2 regions of the Clostridium thermarum genome follow, and region 2 is predicted to be linked to the other one. Evidence: predicted binding sites of a transcription regulator. Region 2 holds the regulator's gene; the other holds the start of a gene.
What was found. Region 2 encodes HrcA, which represses chaperone genes, less so after heat shock. Its sites were predicted from a motif close to TGTTAGCACTCNNNNNNNNNGAGTGCTAACA; they were not measured.
Positions count from the first base shown of each region.

Region 1: the regulator HrcA is predicted to act here: its motif matches at 5,616-5,646, upstream of htpG (molecular chaperone HtpG).

Region 1 covers NZ_CP040924.1:362,939-372,159, forward strand. Annotated here, with positions in the region: gene FHY60_RS01620 (ABC transporter ATP-binding protein) at 1-155, shown strand, start outside; gene srtB (class B sortase) at 213-1,142, opposite strand; gene FHY60_RS01630 (hypothetical protein) at 1,490-1,828, shown strand; gene FHY60_RS01635 (nitroreductase family protein) at 1,973-2,542, shown strand; gene FHY60_RS01640 (methyl-accepting chemotaxis protein) at 2,763-4,088, shown strand; gene FHY60_RS01645 (SDR family NAD(P)-dependent oxidoreductase) at 4,608-5,372, opposite strand; gene htpG (molecular chaperone HtpG) at 5,686-7,566, shown strand; gene FHY60_RS01655 (cell wall-binding repeat-containing protein) at 7,712-9,221, shown strand, end outside.
Region 2 covers NZ_CP040924.1:1,292,647-1,301,867, forward strand. Annotated here, with positions in the region: gene holA (DNA polymerase III subunit delta) at 1-501, shown strand, start outside; gene rpsT (30S ribosomal protein S20) at 532-798, opposite strand; gene gpr (GPR endopeptidase) at 1,122-2,096, shown strand; gene FHY60_RS05700 (stage II sporulation protein P) at 2,175-3,290, shown strand; gene FHY60_RS05705 (hypothetical protein) at 3,354-3,677, shown strand; gene lepA (translation elongation factor 4) at 3,874-5,679, shown strand; gene hemW (radical SAM family heme chaperone HemW) at 5,691-6,821, shown strand; gene hrcA (heat-inducible transcriptional repressor HrcA) at 7,015-8,046, shown strand; gene grpE (nucleotide exchange factor GrpE) at 8,089-8,748, shown strand; gene dnaK (molecular chaperone DnaK) at 8,814-9,221, shown strand, end outside.

The sequences.
Region 1 (9,221 bases), 930 kb from region 2:
ACCCTAATCCTGTTATGGAAAAGGCAAGAGTATCTGAAACCTATGATTATGGTACCAGTGGAATAAATTACGCTGCGGGAGTTAAACAACATGCTGGCGGAACCCATTATGTACTGGCTACCGACGAAGAATTTAAGAAGTGGTCAACTAAATAGAAGCAATCAACTAAAGCTTGTTTGAAAATCTAAACTTTCAAACAAGCTTTAGTTTTGTTATTTAATCATCTTAGCCAAAACTACAATTCTGGCGCCATCAAAGTTATAACCGCAGGTAGATATAGTCAAAAGAGTATCCTCAGGAGTCAGGGTGACCTCTCGGTATTGAACACTTTTACTGTTAATACTCTTTAAGAAGTTATTAATATCTTTTTGTGATCCAAGCTGTGGATTCCTATAGTCAAAGGATTCATGAACTATATAAACACCAAAGATCTTAAACTTGTAGCTGTTTGGAAATATGTCCAAATTTATGGCGTCATTTATTGTGAAAAAGTCATCTTCTTGGAATTTTATGATGGAGCCAAACATAGAACCGTCCTTCATATTATGACCATAGAGTATTATGTTTTGGCCGGAAAGCTTTTTTGGAGAACTTATGTCATTGGCTGTATCAACAAATATTGTGCCATGTCGGCTTTCTTTTTTTGTCACATCGTGGTCCAAGTAAAAACTATTGTCTGAGGTTTGTACTATGGGATAGCTTATGGGCGTATTATCGATTCTTATCCAGCCCTTAATGTCACTGTTTATTTCAAGCAGCCTGGAAACTTGCTTCTTAATTTCTTCTATCTTGGCTTGTTCCTCAAGTTTTCTTCTTTCCAAGGCATATTTATTTGCTACTTTTAGGGCAAAGGTCTTGTCTGCTTCATCTATATCCTGCTGAGAGGAAGCAGTGTCTTCAAATTCAAAATCTATATTTATATCCTGTGGAATACTCATTTGACCATTGGAACTTGTTTCAGCTGAAGAATTGATTTTATCATAGATTTTCGATAGTTCATCATTTAGAATTTTTGACTTGTGGTTATCTATAGCTCTGATTATAAGTACCCTTGAAGAAAGCAGAAATATGCAAAGTGAAATGGTAAATAGGATTTTATTAATAATGGAAGAATTTTTAAGTGAAAATTTTATTCTTCTCATTTAAGCCTCCTGATTAAATCATTCTGGATAAGTAGGTCAGAAAACGATTGTGAGCAGCCGTATTACAATACTTACATAGATTTTTGTCTTAATAATAAAGTATTATTAAAGGGTTGTCAACCATTTATAACTGGACAGAGCTAGTATATTTATTGTAGAATGCTATTTGGATAAACATATTTCGACAAAAATCCGAGCAGTCAAATTAATTCTAAGTTAAATCTATAAAATCAAGGGGGATTATCGAAGAGGTTAGAAAGTTAGCTTCTCAATCCTCGGAAGCAGTTACCAAAGTTAAGGAATTAATTGATACTATACAGACCAAGTCTAAATTCGCCGCAGAGGTGATGGCTCAGGCTAAAATAGTAGTTGCTGAACATGACAAGGTTGTGACAGAGGTTAATGATATATTTGATGAAATATCCCTTTCAGTGGGTAAGATGATAGATAATATAAAGAACATAAGTGAAAAAAGTTCTGTGATGTCCGATAAAAAGGAGGAGATGGTAGAAATACTTCAAAACTTATCGGCATCAACAGAAGAAAGTTCTGCAGCCACAGAACAAGTTTCGGCATCCGCTCAGCAGCAGCTGGCAGGTATGGAAGAAGTATTTACAAAGACCGAAGAGCTTTATGAACTTGCTGAAAGATTACAACAGGAAATTGACAAGTTCAGCATTGAATAATTGTCAACTGTCAATTTAAAACAACTGCGGCAAAACGCAGTTGTTTTATTATTTTGTTGGACTAAGCAAATGTTCAGACTATTTGAAAAGATACATTAATTATGTCATAATAGTTATATAAACACTGTAAAGGAGTTGTTAACATTGCTGCGTGACCTTGTATTGGCAAATAGAACCTATAGAAGGTTTTATGAAGATATAAAGATAGAAAGAGAAGTCCTGGAGGACCTAATAGATTTGGCCAGACTTTCTTCATCCGGGGCTAATCTCCAGCCTTTAAAGTACATACTTTCGTATAGTGAAGAGTCTAATAATTTTATCTTTCCAAATTTGAAATGGGCAGGATACTTGAAAGATTGGGATGGACCTTCCGTAGGTGAGAGACCCACAGCTTATATTGTTATGTTACTGGATAAAAACATATCAAAAAATCCAATGTGGGACCATGGCATAGCCTGTCAAAGCATTCTTCTAGGTGCCGCTGAAAAGGGGCTGGGAGGTTGTATGTTTGGCTCTGTAGATAGGGCAGAAGTTGCTAAGGCCTTCAATATTCCCGAAAACTTGGAGGTGCTATTAGTCATAGCCTTGGGAAAACCAAAGGAAGAAATTGTACTTGAAGACATCAAGGATCCCAAGGATGTCAAGTACTGGAGAGATGAAAATCAGGTTCACCATGTTCCTAAGAGAAAACTTGAAGATTTGCTAATAAATTAATATGGCATATAATCCACATAGCAGGATCTATGTGGATTTTTAATTAAAGCTGTCGAAAGTAATCACAGGAAAACTGCCAAACAGATAATTACTTGTGAGGTATATTTCACCATACTAAAATGTGACAAAAGCTATTTTGCTTCATGGTGTAATGTGATATAATGAAGCTATGATCATAGTAAGCAAAAAGTAAGTAATTGCTCTAGGAGAGGGGATATTTATGGAAAAGACAAAAGGTAAGAAAAATGTTCCTAGTAGAATAAGATCCAAATTGGTGGTGTCTTTATTATTGATTTCTATGATACCGTTGTCAGTAGTTGTCTTCATCAACTGGAAAGTTATGAAAATAGTTAACGAGGCTCAGTTAATTGAAGAGGCTAAAAGCATAAGAAGTTTAACATTACTTTCTATTGGAATAGTGTTTATTCTAGCAGTACTTTTTGCGGTACTTATGAGCAAATCAATAGCATCAAATATAAATAAACTGCAGGCTGCCATAAAAAAGGCTGCCAAGGGAGATTTGTTGGTAAGAACAGAAATAAAATCAAAGGATGAATTTGGACAACTATCTGATGATTTTAACGAAATGATATCACATTTTGAAAGCTTGATAAAAAACCTAAAGACTTCTTCCTTTGTAGTGTTTAATATTGCTGAAGTAATGGGTATGATGTCCGGTGAAATAAATACCGCTGCCAGTGAGGCAGCCTTAACGGTGACCCAATTGGCCCAAGGCAGCATGGAGCAGGCAAAGGATATAGGTCACAGCGTTGAATCATTGGGAGTTTTAGCATCAAATATAGATAATATCGAATCCTTAGCTGCAACAATTGAAAACATGTCTGTAGAAGCAAACAAGCTTAGTGAAAGCGGATTAAAGGTTATGGAAGTGCTTTTACAAAAAACTAAGGAAGGAAATATACAGACAGAAAATGTTTCATCAGTAGTTATGGATATGAATAAGTCCAGTGAGGAAATTGGATTAATCACAAATACCATAAATAATATTGCAGATCAAACCAATTTGCTGGCCTTAAATGCTGCCATTGAAGCTGCCAGGGCCGGTGAAGCGGGAAAGGGCTTTGCGGTAGTGGCAGAGGAGATTAGAAAACTGGCAGAACAATCTACTGTAGCAACAAAGCAAATTCAAGAATTGATTAACATGATAAATGCTAAATCAAATTTAGCTGCAGAAGCCATAGGTGAAACTAAGGTTGCTGTAGAAGCTCAAAATCAATCCGTTGCTGAGAGTATGAGATTGTTTGAGAGCATTTCTCAAGCCATTCGAAAATTGCAGAATGAAATAATCGGTACAAGAACAGCCATAAATGAAACCAAACAAAAGAAAGATGAAATATTGGTTAGAATGCAGAATATTTCTGCAGTGGCTGAAGAGTCTTCAGCCAGCGCGGAAGAGGTTGCTGCAGCAACAGAAGAAGTTTCAGCTACAATAGGTGAGTTTGCCAATGCTGCCGGCCAATTAAAGGAAGTTTCAGATAGCCTGGAAGCTGAAATTGGTAAGTTTATAGTTGGGGAAGATAAGTAGATTTATTTAGCAGGGGATTGAAACCCTGCTCTTTTATTGTATAAATTTTGCACTGTTTACTATTAGTAATGCCTTTTTCGCAGTAAAAGCGAAGGGACTATATAAAGAGAGCCTTGGTAAGGAAGCAGAGGAGAATTAAAATTCTGCCTTAATGGCATATGATGTCATCATGCTTGCATATAGAGCATGCCTACGATAATACTGAAGTAATCCTTAAGGGGTTACTTTTTTCTTTTGTCTGTTATAATCATGATAGCCATTGCAAGAAGAAGCGCAATTGGAATTCCAAAAGCAGCGATATAGGGGATTATATCTATCATAAAGCTAGCTCCTCTTATGAAAAATTATATAAGTTATTATTTTACAAAAATAATAAATGTATTCATAAGAAGCTTTTAGAAATTAAGAATTAAGAATGACAGTGAAAATTCAGCTCCGCTAAATTTCGTCCATCATTCTTAATTTTTAAATCGTAAGCATGTTTTGGTGTTAACCAAACCTATTTAATTAATAATACTCTTACTTCTTATACACTATGCCTCCGGTAGCTTGATGGGTAGCGGTAACGGTTACCTCACAAATCTGTACATGCTCCGGTACAGAAGCGGTATATAGAATGATGTCTGCTATATCCTCTGCAGTAAGAGGCTTGATACCTTCATAAACCTTGGCGGCTTTTTCAACATCTCCACGGAATCTAACTACGCTGAAGTTGGTTTCCACCAGACCGGGCTGAATATTGGTTACTCTGATAGGTGTTTCAACTATGTCCATTCTTAAGCCATCGCTTATGAATTTTACAGCGGCCTTAGTTGCACAGTACACAGCACCGCCAGGGTAGGCAGCAACACCTGCTAAGGAGCCAAGATTTATAACATGACCTCTTTGATTTTTTACCATGGTGGGAACTACCTTTCTGGTGAGGTATAAAAGTCCTTTGATATTAGTATCAATTACAACATCAAATTCATCCAATTTTCCATCCTGAACCTTTTCAAGACCTTGGGCCAAGCCGGCGTTGTTTACAAGGATATCTATATTCTTCAATTCTTTAGGTATGCTGTCAAATACAGCATCTATGGCATGCTTATCTCTTACATCAAGTTCATACGTATAGACCCTGGTATGATAGTTCTCCTCCAGCTCTTTCTTCAATTCATTGAGTTTAACTATATTTCTTGCACATAGCAGCAGTACAGCGCCTTCCTTTGCAAAACGCCTGGCTGTTGCCTCACCGATACCACTGCTGGCACCACTGATAAAAACTATTTTATCCTTAATCATTTTTTTACACCCCTTTTAATACTAATATCATTAAAACTTTATAACCATACTTATATAGCTATAAACATTTTATCAGAATAATATTTATAGGAAAATGTATTATCCTGTAAAGCTGCCTCTATCAAAAGGAATTCATTAGGATATTATATTGAACTTATAAACTGTCCCAAAGGTTACCAACAAAAGTATAGAAGGCAAAAACATATTGATTTAAAAGTTAAAATATGTTATATAAAAAATATGGGTTAGCACTCTGGATAATAGAGTGCTAAAATTAAGATTATAGTTAGAAAAGCGAAAGGAGAGATTTAACTTGGAAACAAAACAATTTAAAGCTGAGTCAAAAAGACTATTAGATCTCATGATTAACTCAATCTATACCCATAGGGAAATATTTCTAAGAGAGCTTATTTCAAATGCCAGTGATGCTATCGATAAGATTTATTATAAGGCCTTGACCGATGATTCCATAACTTTTAACAAAGAGGATTACTACATTAAAATAACAGCAGATAAAGATAGCAGAATATTAAAGATTTCTGATACCGGTATTGGAATGACCAAGGAAGAATTGGATGAAAACTTGGGGGTTATTGCTAAGAGCGGATCATTGAAATTCAAGACTGAAAATGAAATTAAGGATGGCTATGACATTATAGGACAGTTTGGTGTTGGTTTCTACTCAGCCTTTATGGTAGCAGAAACTGTTACTGTTATCAGTAAGGCTTTTGGAAGTAATGAGGCCTATAAGTGGGAGTCCCAGGGGGTAGAGGGATATACCATTGAGCCTTGCCAAAAAGATACCTACGGTACAGATATCATACTTAAAATTAAACAAAACACCGAAGAAGAAAGCTATGATGAGTACTTAGAAGAATACAGACTAAGAAGTATCATCAAGAAATACTCTGATTTCATAAGATATCCAATCAAGATGGATGTAACTAAGAGCAGACTAAAAGAAGGCAGCGACAAGGAGTATGAACAGTATAAGGAAGAACAGATCATAAACAGTATGGTTCCTATATGGAAGAAGAACAAGAATGAGCTTAAGACTGAAGATTATGAAAACTTCTACCAAGAAAAGCACTATGGCTTCGATAAGCCTCTAAAATACACTCACATCAGCGTGGATGGTGCTGTAAGCTATAATGCTATACTTTTTATCCCTGAAACAATGCCTTTTGATTACTACACAAAGGAATATGAAAAGGGCCTGGAACTGTACTCAAACGGAGTACTGATAATGAACAAGTGCCCAGAGCTACTGCCGGACTACTTTGCCTTTGTTAAAGGTCTTGTAGATTCAGAAGACTTATCACTTAACATATCCAGAGAAATATTACAGCATGATAGACAGTTGAAGCTTATAGCTAAAAACATAAAGTCAAAGATTAAGAGTGAATTGGAAAACATGCTGAAAAATGAAAGAGATAAGTATGAGAAATTCTTTAAGACCTTTGGACGTCAATTGAAGTTTGGTGTATATAATGACTTTGGCGCTAATAAGGATATGCTTCAGGACTTACTGATGTTCTACTCCTCAAAAGAGAAGAAGATGGTAACTTTGGATGAATATATAACAAGAATGACCGAATCACAGAAGTACATCTATTATGCTGCCGGTGAATCCAATGAGAGAATTGAAAAAATGCCTCAGACAGAGCTTTTACTGGAAAAGGGCTATGAAATACTGTACTTCACAGAGGATATAGACGAATTTGCAATCAAGATGATAATGAAATATAAAGATAAAGAGTTCAGATCTGTATCCAGCAACGATTTAGGACTAGAGGCAGATGAAAATGCAGAGGCAGTTAAGGCTGAAGAAACAGAAAATAAAGGCCTCTTTGACAGCATGAAGGAATTACTATCCGGAAAAGTTAAAGAGGTTAGGGCTTCTAAGAGATTAAAAAATCATCCGGTTTGCTTGTCTAATCAAGGAGAGCTGTCCATTGAAATGGAGAAGATATTAAATTCTATGCCTAACAGTGAAGGAGTAAAGGCAGACAAGGTTCTGGAGATTAATGTACATCATGACGTATTCAAATCTCTGAAGGAAGCTTATGAAAAAGATAAAGATAAGCTTAAGCTTTATACAGAAATATTATACAATCAAGCTCTGCTTATTGAAGGCCTGCCAATAGCTGATCCGGTAGAGTTTACTAATAATATTTGTAAGATAATGAAATAAAGAAATAAACATAACAGTAAAAAGACTCTGGCGTCACAGACCAGGGTCTTTTTATGTTCTATTTAATAGCATCATCTGGTATAATTAATAATTGGAGTAAAAGTATTACATATAACTTAGTGGGAAATAAAAGGGGGTTATGGATTTGAAAAATAAGATTCTTACTGGTTTATCCTTATTCGTTTCAGCTTTAGTACTGCTTTTCAATTATAAACCGGTAAAAGTAAATGCAGCAACCTCGGACAGGATATGGGGACAGAACAGGTATCAAACTGCCAGCATGATTGCCCTCAATGGGTGGCAGACAGCCAAGTATGCTATTTTGGTAACTGGGGACAATTATCCTGATGCACTTGCTGCAACACCGCTTTCAAAAAAGTATGATGCTCCAATATTATTAACGGAAAAAGATAAGCTTACCGGTGAGACACTGAATACTTTGAAGAAATTGAAGGTAACAGATGTGTTCATAATCGGCGGTACCGGTGTTGTAAGTACAAGTGTTTACAATAGCCTTACAGGGCATGGAATGAAGGTTAAGAGACTTGCTGGTTCAAACAGGTATGAAACCTCTCTTGAGGTAGCCAAGTTTATAGGGGTAAGTAAAGGTGTTTTTGTATTAAATGGCAGTCATTTTGGTGATGCATTAATAGTAGGACCTGTTGCTGCTAATTTAGGAATGCCAATAATTCTGACAGATAAGAAAGGCTTGGATCCTGCAGTAGAAAAGTATTTGAAATCAAATAATATAAGTAAGACCTATGTTATAGGTGATAATTCATTAGTATCTGACTCTGTAGTTAATAAGCTTACTAATGTAGAAAGAATTCTGGGTGCTGATATTTATGCTAGAAATAATGTATTGCTGAAAAAGTTTTGCAATATATTAGACTTCTCCAGTGCTTACATTGCCACAGGAGATAATTTTCCGGACGCGTTGGCAGGCGGTGCACTGGCAAGCAAGAATTGTAACCCGCTGATATTAACTTCAGCAACACCAGCAGAAAATACTTTAAAAATTATTAAGGAAAATAATACCTCCAACCTTATAGCTTTGGGAGGAGAAAGTGTTGTACAACCCAAAACTTTGGATAAGCTAATGACTCAAGTATCAGGTGTATATGAAGAAGGGGCTCATATTCAATCAAGTGGTCCTGTGAACTTGAGAAGGTATCCGCGAACTGATCAGCCGGTACTAGATGAAATGAATAACGGAACAGCAGTTACTATAATAGGAAAAACTGATCATTGGTATAAGGTTAGATATAATGGAGAGACAGGCTATATAGCCGCACAGTTTGTTGTTCCTGATAGTGCCTTGAGAGGCTTTGATTGCTATTATCCTCTGTCACTGAGCCAATATGAACAGTTCAAAGCTGAAGGCTATAGCTTTGCTGCAAGATATTACAGTACTGAGGATCCCTTAAAGAAGCTGACAAAAGAGGAGGCACAGGCTGCTTCCGCTGCCGGACTGCAGATAGTAGCTGTTTATCAGGATTATAATAATAAGGCGGAGTTATTCAATTACCAATATGGTGTTTTGCAGTGTACAAAAGCAATTGAACAAGCTATTGAAGTTGGACAACCAGCCTCTGGGGAAAAGCCATCAACCATATATTTTGCCGTTGATGAGAAAAATACCGGGGACATTCCAT
Region 2 (9,221 bases):
TTTTTCTGTGACAATGTGGAAAATAACATGGATATAATAAAAAATGAAGTTGATAAACTAATTTCGTATACAGAAGGCAGGGACATTACAAAGAAAGATATCATAGAACTTTTACCTGATGTTAACGATGACGACATCTTTGACTTAGTGGATTATCTTTCTCAAAAAAGACCGGAAAAGGCCATAGATATCCTGAATGAGCTTCTTTTCAGGGGAGAGGCTATAGGTGGAATCTTGTTTATGATAGTCCGTCAATTCAAGCTTCTGTATTCCATAAAGCTTGGCGTAGACGAAGGTAAGAATAAGGATGCTCTGGCTAAGGAGTTAAAACTACATCCTTATGTCTGTGAAAAGCTCATTGCTCAAAGCAGGAAATTCAGTCTCAATCAGATTAAACACTGTTTGAAGCTCTGCCTGGAGACAGAGAAGTCACTTAAAAGCAGCACAGGAGATAAGAAATTAGAAATGGAAATGCTAATAATAAATACAATAAGAGGATAATAAAAAACCGGTAAAATACCGGTTTATTTATTATGCGTTTAAAGCATTTAATTTTACAGCAAGTTTTGATTTCTTGTTAGCTGCCTTATTCTTATGGATTACTCCCTTGGAAGCAGCCATATCTAAAGCCTTGGAAGCTTCTATGTAAGCTGCCTTAGCGTCTTCAGCATTTTTTGCATCAACAGCAACTTCGAACTTCTTTATCTTTGTCTTTAATGCTGATTTGATCATCTTATTTCTTAGAGTCTTAGCCTCAGTTACTCTAATTCTTTTTTGAGCTGATTTAATATTTGCCATTTATCTTCACCCCCTTTGGTATAATAGGGTCTCAGCAGTTTTGGGGAAACTCTGCACGAGTCGTTATTCAACAAATGATATTATAGCATTAATTTTTTTCTACTTCAAGCATAATTTATCCATCTACGCTTTTTTTTATGAATTTAGTTTTCACATCAATAATAAACTGAAATTCCGCCACAAATAGAATAAAATGTCTCGTAAATCAAACAATAAATAATAATGAGCAATTAGTAATGAGTAATTAGTAATTAGTAATTAAGGTGCAAATTCAGCTGAGCTGAATTTCTATTAATTTATTAATTATAAAAAGGGGTGGTATAGTGAGAAACATACGTACAGACTTAGCGGTAGAAGCCAGAGAGATATATGCTAAGGAGAGCAATGGCAATCCTCAGGGGGTTGAGTACAAAGAATACAAAATAGGGGATGTAAATATTACTGATGTAACTATAACCAATGAAATTGGAGAAAGGAATATGGGAAAACCTAAGGGAACCTACATAACCTTGGATTTACCTGAATTTGCCCACTATGACGGTGAAATCAGGGATGAGGTAAGTAAAGCTATGGCTCAAGCCTTGGAGGGACTTATAAAGCTTGATGAAAGCATGACGGCTTTAGTAGTGGGACTTGGAAACTGGAATGTAACCCCGGATGCCTTGGGACCAAAGGTAGTATCAAAGCTTATGGTTACCAGACATTTAAAGCAGCTTGTACCTGACAGTATCGATGAAGGTGTAAGACCTGTGTGCGCAATTGCACCGGGAGTTTTGGGGATAACAGGAATAGAAACCTATGAAATAATTAAGGGTATTGTGGAAAAGGTTAAGCCAAATCTTATAATTTGTATCGATGCCCTAGCTTCCAGAAAGATGGAAAGGGTCAATAAGACCATCCAAATTGGAAATACAGGCATATCTCCTGGCTCAGGAGTTGGCAATAAGAGAATGGAAATCAGCGAAAGAACCTTGGGGATTCCAACAATTGCCATTGGTGTGCCAACAGTTGTAGAAGCTGCTACAATGGCCAACGATACCATCGATTTAGTTTTGGATGCTATGATAAAAGAAGCTACGGAGGGTAGTAAATTCTATGAGATGCTTAAAGCCATAGATAAAAATGAAAAGAGCAGAATGATTCGTGAAGTGTTGGATCCCTATGTTGGAAATCTTATGGTAACACCTAAGGAAGTAGATATGGTAATAGATTCCCTGGCAGTGATAATTGCCAACGGCATAAACATTGCCCTTCAGCCCGCTCTGGATCTGGATGATATAAACAAATTCCTTAACTAGAATTCATATTCTATAAATAGGTATATATAAACCTTCTCACTAATATATTATTTATATAAGGAAAGGGTGAGAAGGTTTATGCAATACGCAGGATTAAATAAATCCAATAACAATTTAAAAATGTTATTTGCTTGTTCAGTGTCATTACTCTTGTTGATTTCAATTACTGTCTATAGCTTTAAAATTATATTTTTTAATAATAACAGCAGTGGCGTATATAATAGTCTTCTATATGTTCAGGTTCTTAATAAGGCAATGCCCATTGTTGAGGTCACCACTTTTGAAGAGGAGAGTATGGCTGAGGCGGCAGTAACAATAAAAGGGGAGGTTTTAAAACTCTTAGGAATTAATATGTACAATCCTCTATCTATTATTGGAAAGGAAATCTCTTTTTTTAGTAACTTGACCTATGAATTTACTGGAACCGGTGAGGTAAAAAGTGATTATGTACTTGATACCAACATAACCCCATTTAATCTCACTGACAGCCAAATAACTGCAGACACCACACAAAGTGATAATACCGGTTTGACGGGGGATAGTTCTGGTAATGTGGTATCTGTACAAGATCCAACATTAAAACAGGAACTTAAGCCCGAAAAGCCACAAGTACTGATATATCATTCACATACAGAGGAGGCTTTTGGTATAAACGGAGCAAATAACAAAGATCCCCAAAAGAATGTTGTAGCGGTAGGTGAAGCTCTGAAAAATGAATTGGAAAATACCTATGGAATAAGTGTAATTCATGATACCACTGTACACTGTTATCCATATAATGGCTCCTATCAGAATTCAAGGAAAACCGTTGAAAATTACCTTAAGCAATATGGAGATTTTGATTTAATTATAGATATGCATAGAGATTCAGTATATAGTAAAGCCAATGTAACAACAAGGATTAATGGAGAAGATGTGTCAAAAATAATGTTTGTTCTCACAAAAAAGAATCCACATTACAGCAAAAATGCTGAAGTGACAGACAAGCTTATGAGCATATGTGATAATTTATTTCCAGGATTTACGAGAGCGGTTTGTTATTATAACTTCGGAACCCTATATTTTAACCAGGATTTAAGCAATAACGCTATTCTCATAGAGGTTGGAGCACATACCAATACCCATGAAGAAGCAATAAATTCCTCCAAGTATATGGGCCGTATGATAGCTGAGTACTTAAAAGATAAAAAATAAATGAATAAAAGTTATAAAAAAGAGCATCCTTATAGGTATGTAAAAACCTAGGGGGTGTTTTTTTTGTTTGGTAAAAAGTATACTATCGTAATATTATTATCCTTTGTTTGTATTTTTGCAGGTATAATAAAGGTTAATATTGAATATAACAGACTCAATGGAAAAGCCTATGATGAAGCAATTTATCAAAATATATATCCAGATGACAGAAGTAAATCAGATGCCTTCGGCGAGTTTGTTTTAAGCAGAAAAAATGGGATAAGAGTGAGAATGTACTTTACTAAGTCACCCTTTGACCTTAGATTTTCTATAGGAAACAAGGTCATATATGTAAACAGCAGTATATTTAAGGGCCAGCAGGAGAGCACTGCCAGCATCAGAAATTAGAAATTAATAAATTGAAATACGCTTGTTGTTGACAGAATCAGAGGGGCCTGTGATATAATTTAATTTGATTCTGGAGACAATAGATTAAGACTAGTTATTTTTTATTTAAATTCAGCAATTATCATGTTAGTATTTTGTATATTTTAGTTATGGGGGTGAAGATCTTCCTGTGCCCCATGGGTTTGGGAAGTATATTATGCAGAGCGAAAGGCAGAAACATATCAGAAACTTTTGTATTGTTGCACACATAGATCATGGAAAATCCACCTTAGCAGATAGATTATTGGAGATGACCGGTACTCTAACTCAGAGAGAAATGGAAGAGCAAATCCTTGATAATATGGAGCTGGAAAAAGAAAGAGGAATTACAATCAAAGCACAGGCTGTTAGATTGATACATAAGGCTAAAGACGGACAGGAATACATATTGAATTTAATAGATACTCCAGGGCACGTAGACTTTAATTATGAGGTTTCAAGGAGCTTAGCTGCTTGTGAAGGAGCCATACTGGTGGTTGACGCTACACAGGGAATACAGGCTCAAACACTGGCAAATTGTTATTTGGCCTTAGATCATAATCTTGAGATACTTCCGGTAATTAATAAAATTGACTTGTCTAGTGCCAGACCGGAAGAAGTTAAGCATGAAATTGAAGACATCATAGGATTGGATGCGCAGGATGCACCTATGGTATCTGCAAAGTCCGGACTTAACATAGAGCAGGTTTTAGAGGCTATAGTTGAAAAATTACCTGCTCCTGAGGGAGATGAGAACGGACAGCTCAGGGCCCTGATTTTTGACTCTTATTACGACAGCTACAAGGGTGTTGTCTGCTATATAAGAGTAAAACAAGGCAGCGTTAAGGTTGGCACAAAGATTAAGCTTATGGCTTCAGAAAAGCTCTATGAAGTTACTGAGGTTGGTGTGTTTACACCGAGCTTTATGCCAATAGAAGAGTTAAGAGCCGGAGATGTGGGTTACCTTACAGCTTCTATAAAAAATGTAAGAGACGCCAGAGTAGGAGATACAATTACCGATGCTGCCAATCCGGCCAGTGAACCTCTGCCGGGCTATAGACCTGCAGTACCGATGGTGTTCAGCGGAATATATCCGGTAGATGGAGCAGATTATGAGGAATTAAAGGAAGCTTTGGAAAAGCTGCAGCTTAACGATGCGGCCCTCCATTTTGAACCTGAAACCTCACTGGCTTTGGGCTTTGGATTCCGTTGTGGTTTCCTGGGACTTCTTCATATGGAAATTATCCAGGAGAGAATAGAACGAGAATACAACATAGACATAATAACTACTGCCCCTTCCGTTATATATAGGGTTACAAAGACCGATGGTGAAGTAATAGAAATAACAAATCCTACAAATTTACCTGCCCCTACAGAAATACAGTTTATGGAGGAGCCGGTGGTTAAGGTATCAATAATTACACCATCAGATTATGTAGGTGCTGTTATGGATCTCTGTCAGAACAGAAGAGGAACCTTTATTGACATGAATTATATTGAAGCTACCAGAGCGGTTTTAAATTACATCATGCCATTAAACGAAATAATTTATGATTTCTTTGACGCCCTGAAGTCAAGGACAAGAGGCTATGCGTCCTTGGATTATGAGTTTGAAGGCTATAAGCAAACAAGGCTTGTTAAGCTGGATATACTTCTCAACGGAGATATAGTGGATGCCTTATCGATGATAGTTCCTGAGGAACGTGCATATAATAAGGGAAGAAACATGACTGAAAAATTAAAGGAAATAATTCCGAGGCAGATGTTTGAAATTCCTATTCAAGCAGCCATAGGTTCAAAGATAATTGCAAGAGAAACCGTTAAGGCTTTAAGAAAAGACGTATTGGCAAAATGCTATGGCGGTGACATATCAAGAAAGAAAAAGCTGCTTGAAAAACAGAAAGAGGGTAAAAAGAGAATGCGCCAGGTTGGCTCTGTAGAAGTACCGCAGGAAGCCTTTATGACTGTGTTAAAGGTTGAATAGGAGGTTGTTTAATGGGCATAGCATTATATATACACATTCCTTTCTGTAAGAGTAAATGTATGTACTGTGATTTTTGCTCTTACAGCGGTTCTGAAAGTATGATGATGGAATATACCCGTGCTCTCTGTGACGAAATACTTTTAAAATGTATAAATAAGAGTATAAGTACAATATTTATAGGTGGGGGAACTCCCACCTATTTGTCTTTAGAGGCATGGGAATTATTGAAAAACACCATAGAAAGGCTGAGATTGGAACCGGGTGCAGAGTTCACCGTAGAATGTAATCCCGGTACTATTGATGTTGATAAATTAAAAGTCCTTAAGAGCATGGGTGTCAATAGGATAAGTATTGGGCTTCAAGCTTGGCAAAATAATCTATTAAAAAAAATTGGCAGAATCCATACCGTTGAAGATTTTGTAAAAAGTTACAACCTAATTAGAGAAATGGACTTTGACAATGTGAATGTAGACATAATGTTTGGACTGCCAACACAGAAACAACAGGATTTAGAGGATACCATAGAGGCTGTTACCTGTCTTCAACCTGAGCACATCTCCTGTTATAGCTTAATTGTAGAGGAGGATACTCCCTTTGGTGAACTTTATAAGAAGGGAAAACTTCAACTTCCGGAAGAAGATGAGGAAAGAGCAATGTATGAGAAGGCCGTAGAACTCTTAGAGAAAAAAGGGTATGCCCAATACGAAATATCTAATTTTGCAAAGGGAGGTTATGAATGCAGACACAATATAGTGTATTGGACACTGGGAGATTATATCGGGTGTGGAGCAGGAGCTCACGGCTATGTAAGGGACATAAGGTATAGAAACGAAGAGAATATCAAAAAATATATAAAAGCGGTTTCTGTGAGCATGCTATCTGCAATAGAGAGTAATAAAAATTCTCTTGTGGATGAAATGGAAGAATATATGTTTATGGGATTAAGAATGTTATCCGGTGTTGAGGAAGCAGAATTCCGCAGACGTTTTGGAGTTGATATAGGTTCAGTATATGGAGAAGTAATAGAAAAATATATAAAACTAAAGCTGCTGGAAAGAAAAAATGGCTTTATAGTCTTGAACCACAGTGGCATTCAGCTATCAAATACGGTAATGAGTGACTTTATACTGGATAAGCAGTGAGAAATATACAAGTCATAATAATACGGCGTAAAATTGAGATTTAAGTAGAAATCATTTTATAAAATATGTTAATTATGAATAATGACATTATATTAATTTATAAGTATGGTTGACAAAGGAAATTGATAATGTTATTTTTAAATCGTAGTCATTAGCACTCATTGACGGTGAGTGCTAACAAAGAGGTGAGTGTATGGAATTTGATGATAGAAAACTAAAAATACTTCATGCCATTATCAATGACTATATAAGCACTGGCGAACCTGTTGGTTCAAGAACTATAGCACGGAAGTACGATCTTGGAGTTAGTTCTGCCACTATAAGAAATGAGATGGCAGATTTAGAGGAAATGGGCTACATTGAGCAGCTCCATACTTCCTCGGGACGAAAACCATCGGACAAAGGTTATAGGTTGTATGTTGATAAGTTGATGAAAGCTCACCAGATAACTGCTGAAGAGGAACTCTTCATCAGAAGCATGCTTCTAAATGCTGCTTTGTTTGAAGTAGATAAAATAATGAGACAGGTTAGTGTGGTATTGTCTAAACTAACTCACCTGACTTGTGTAGTAAAGACTCCTTCTGTTAAGAAGAGCTGCTTAAAGACAATTCAATTAATCAATATTGATGTTGGAAGCATACTGATGGTAATTGTTACTGACAGCGGAATTATCAAAAACAATATAATAAGGATCAACAGACCTATAGATTCAGATATGCTTCTTAAACTTAATAATATGCTAAATGCAAGATTAAAGAATTTAACCATGGAAGGAATTAATCTGGAGGTCATTAACAACATTAAGAAAGACCTTCATGGCTATGATGACATCTTTAATGAAATGATTCCGGCTTTATATGATTGCTTGAATGAAGTGGAAAATTCTGATGTCATTACTGAGGGAGAGACCAACATTCTTCGTTATGCAGAATACAGTGATATAGATAAGGCTAAAGAATTTATTACTTTTGTAGATAACAAGGAAAGTGTTAAGAAAATTCTTCCTGCCACTAAGAATACCACCGTTAGCATAGGCGAAGAAAATTATATCCCTGAGGCAAAGGACTACAGCGTAGTTGCCCGGGCTTATTGTGTTGGTGATAAACCCTTGGGGACTATTGGAATAATAGGACCTACAAGAATGGATTATTCAAAGGTAATCTCCCTTTTAAATAAGGTCACCGAACTTTTGAATAAGAATTTAACTAGCTTTGATGATTGGTAAAGTTCGCCTTTGTGTGGAGTGATTAGAATGGAGGTATGTGGTATGGCAAAGAAGAAAAACATAGACAATGAAGAAATTTGCAACTGCTGCGAGAATGAAGAGAAGGTTAACACTGAAGAGGATGTTAATACAGAAGAAAACCTTGCAGAGGCTGAGGTAAAAGAAGATCAGGAGTTTGAAGGAATAGAAGGCGAAGATGAGGCCCAGGAAGAGGCTCAAAAGGAAAAATGCTGTGAAGATCTAAAGGCAGAAAACCTTAAACTTAAGGATGAAATTACTAAACTGAATAATGAACTGGAAGCTTTGAAAGACCGCTTAATGAGAACTTCTGCAGAGTATGATAACTATAGAAAAAGAACAGCTAAAGAAAAAGAAGGAATTTACACTGACGCATGCATAGATGTCTTAAAGACAATATTACCTATTTTTGATAATCTTGAAAGGGCTGCAAAGGCAGAAGGCAGTATTGATGATTTAAAGAAAGGTATCGAGATGACCCTAAGGCAGATCAATGATTCTCTTAGCAGACTTAACGTTGAAGAAATATCTACAGACGGAGAATTTGATCCTAACCTACATAATGCAGTAATGCATGTGGAGGATGAAAGTCTGGGCAAAAATGTGGTGGCTGAGGTATTTCAAAAGGGATATAAAAGAGGCGACAGGGTAATAAGATACAGCATGGTTAAGGTAGCTAATTAGAAATTATATATCAGATTATCGATGATAGATATTTTTAAATTTGAATTTTAAGGAGGAAAACGTAAATGGGAAAAGTAATAGGAATTGACCTTGGAACCACTAACTCTTGTGTAGCTGTAATGGAAGGAGGAGAGCCGGTAGTAATAGCTAATGCAGAAGGTTCAAGAACTACACCTTCAGTAGTATCCTTCCAAGCTAATGGAGAAAGACTGGTTGGACAGGTAGCAAAAAGACAAGCAATAACTAATCCTGATAAAACTATAATATCCATAAAGAGACATATGGGAACTAACTATAAAGTAAATATTGATGGAAAAGAATATACTCCTCAAGAAGTTTCTGCTATGATCCTTCAGAAGATCAAGGCTGATGCAGAGGCTTACTTAGGTGAACCTGTAACTCAGGCTGTTATCACTGTACCTGCATATTTCAATGACAGCCAAAGACAAGCAACTAAGGATGCAGGAAAGATA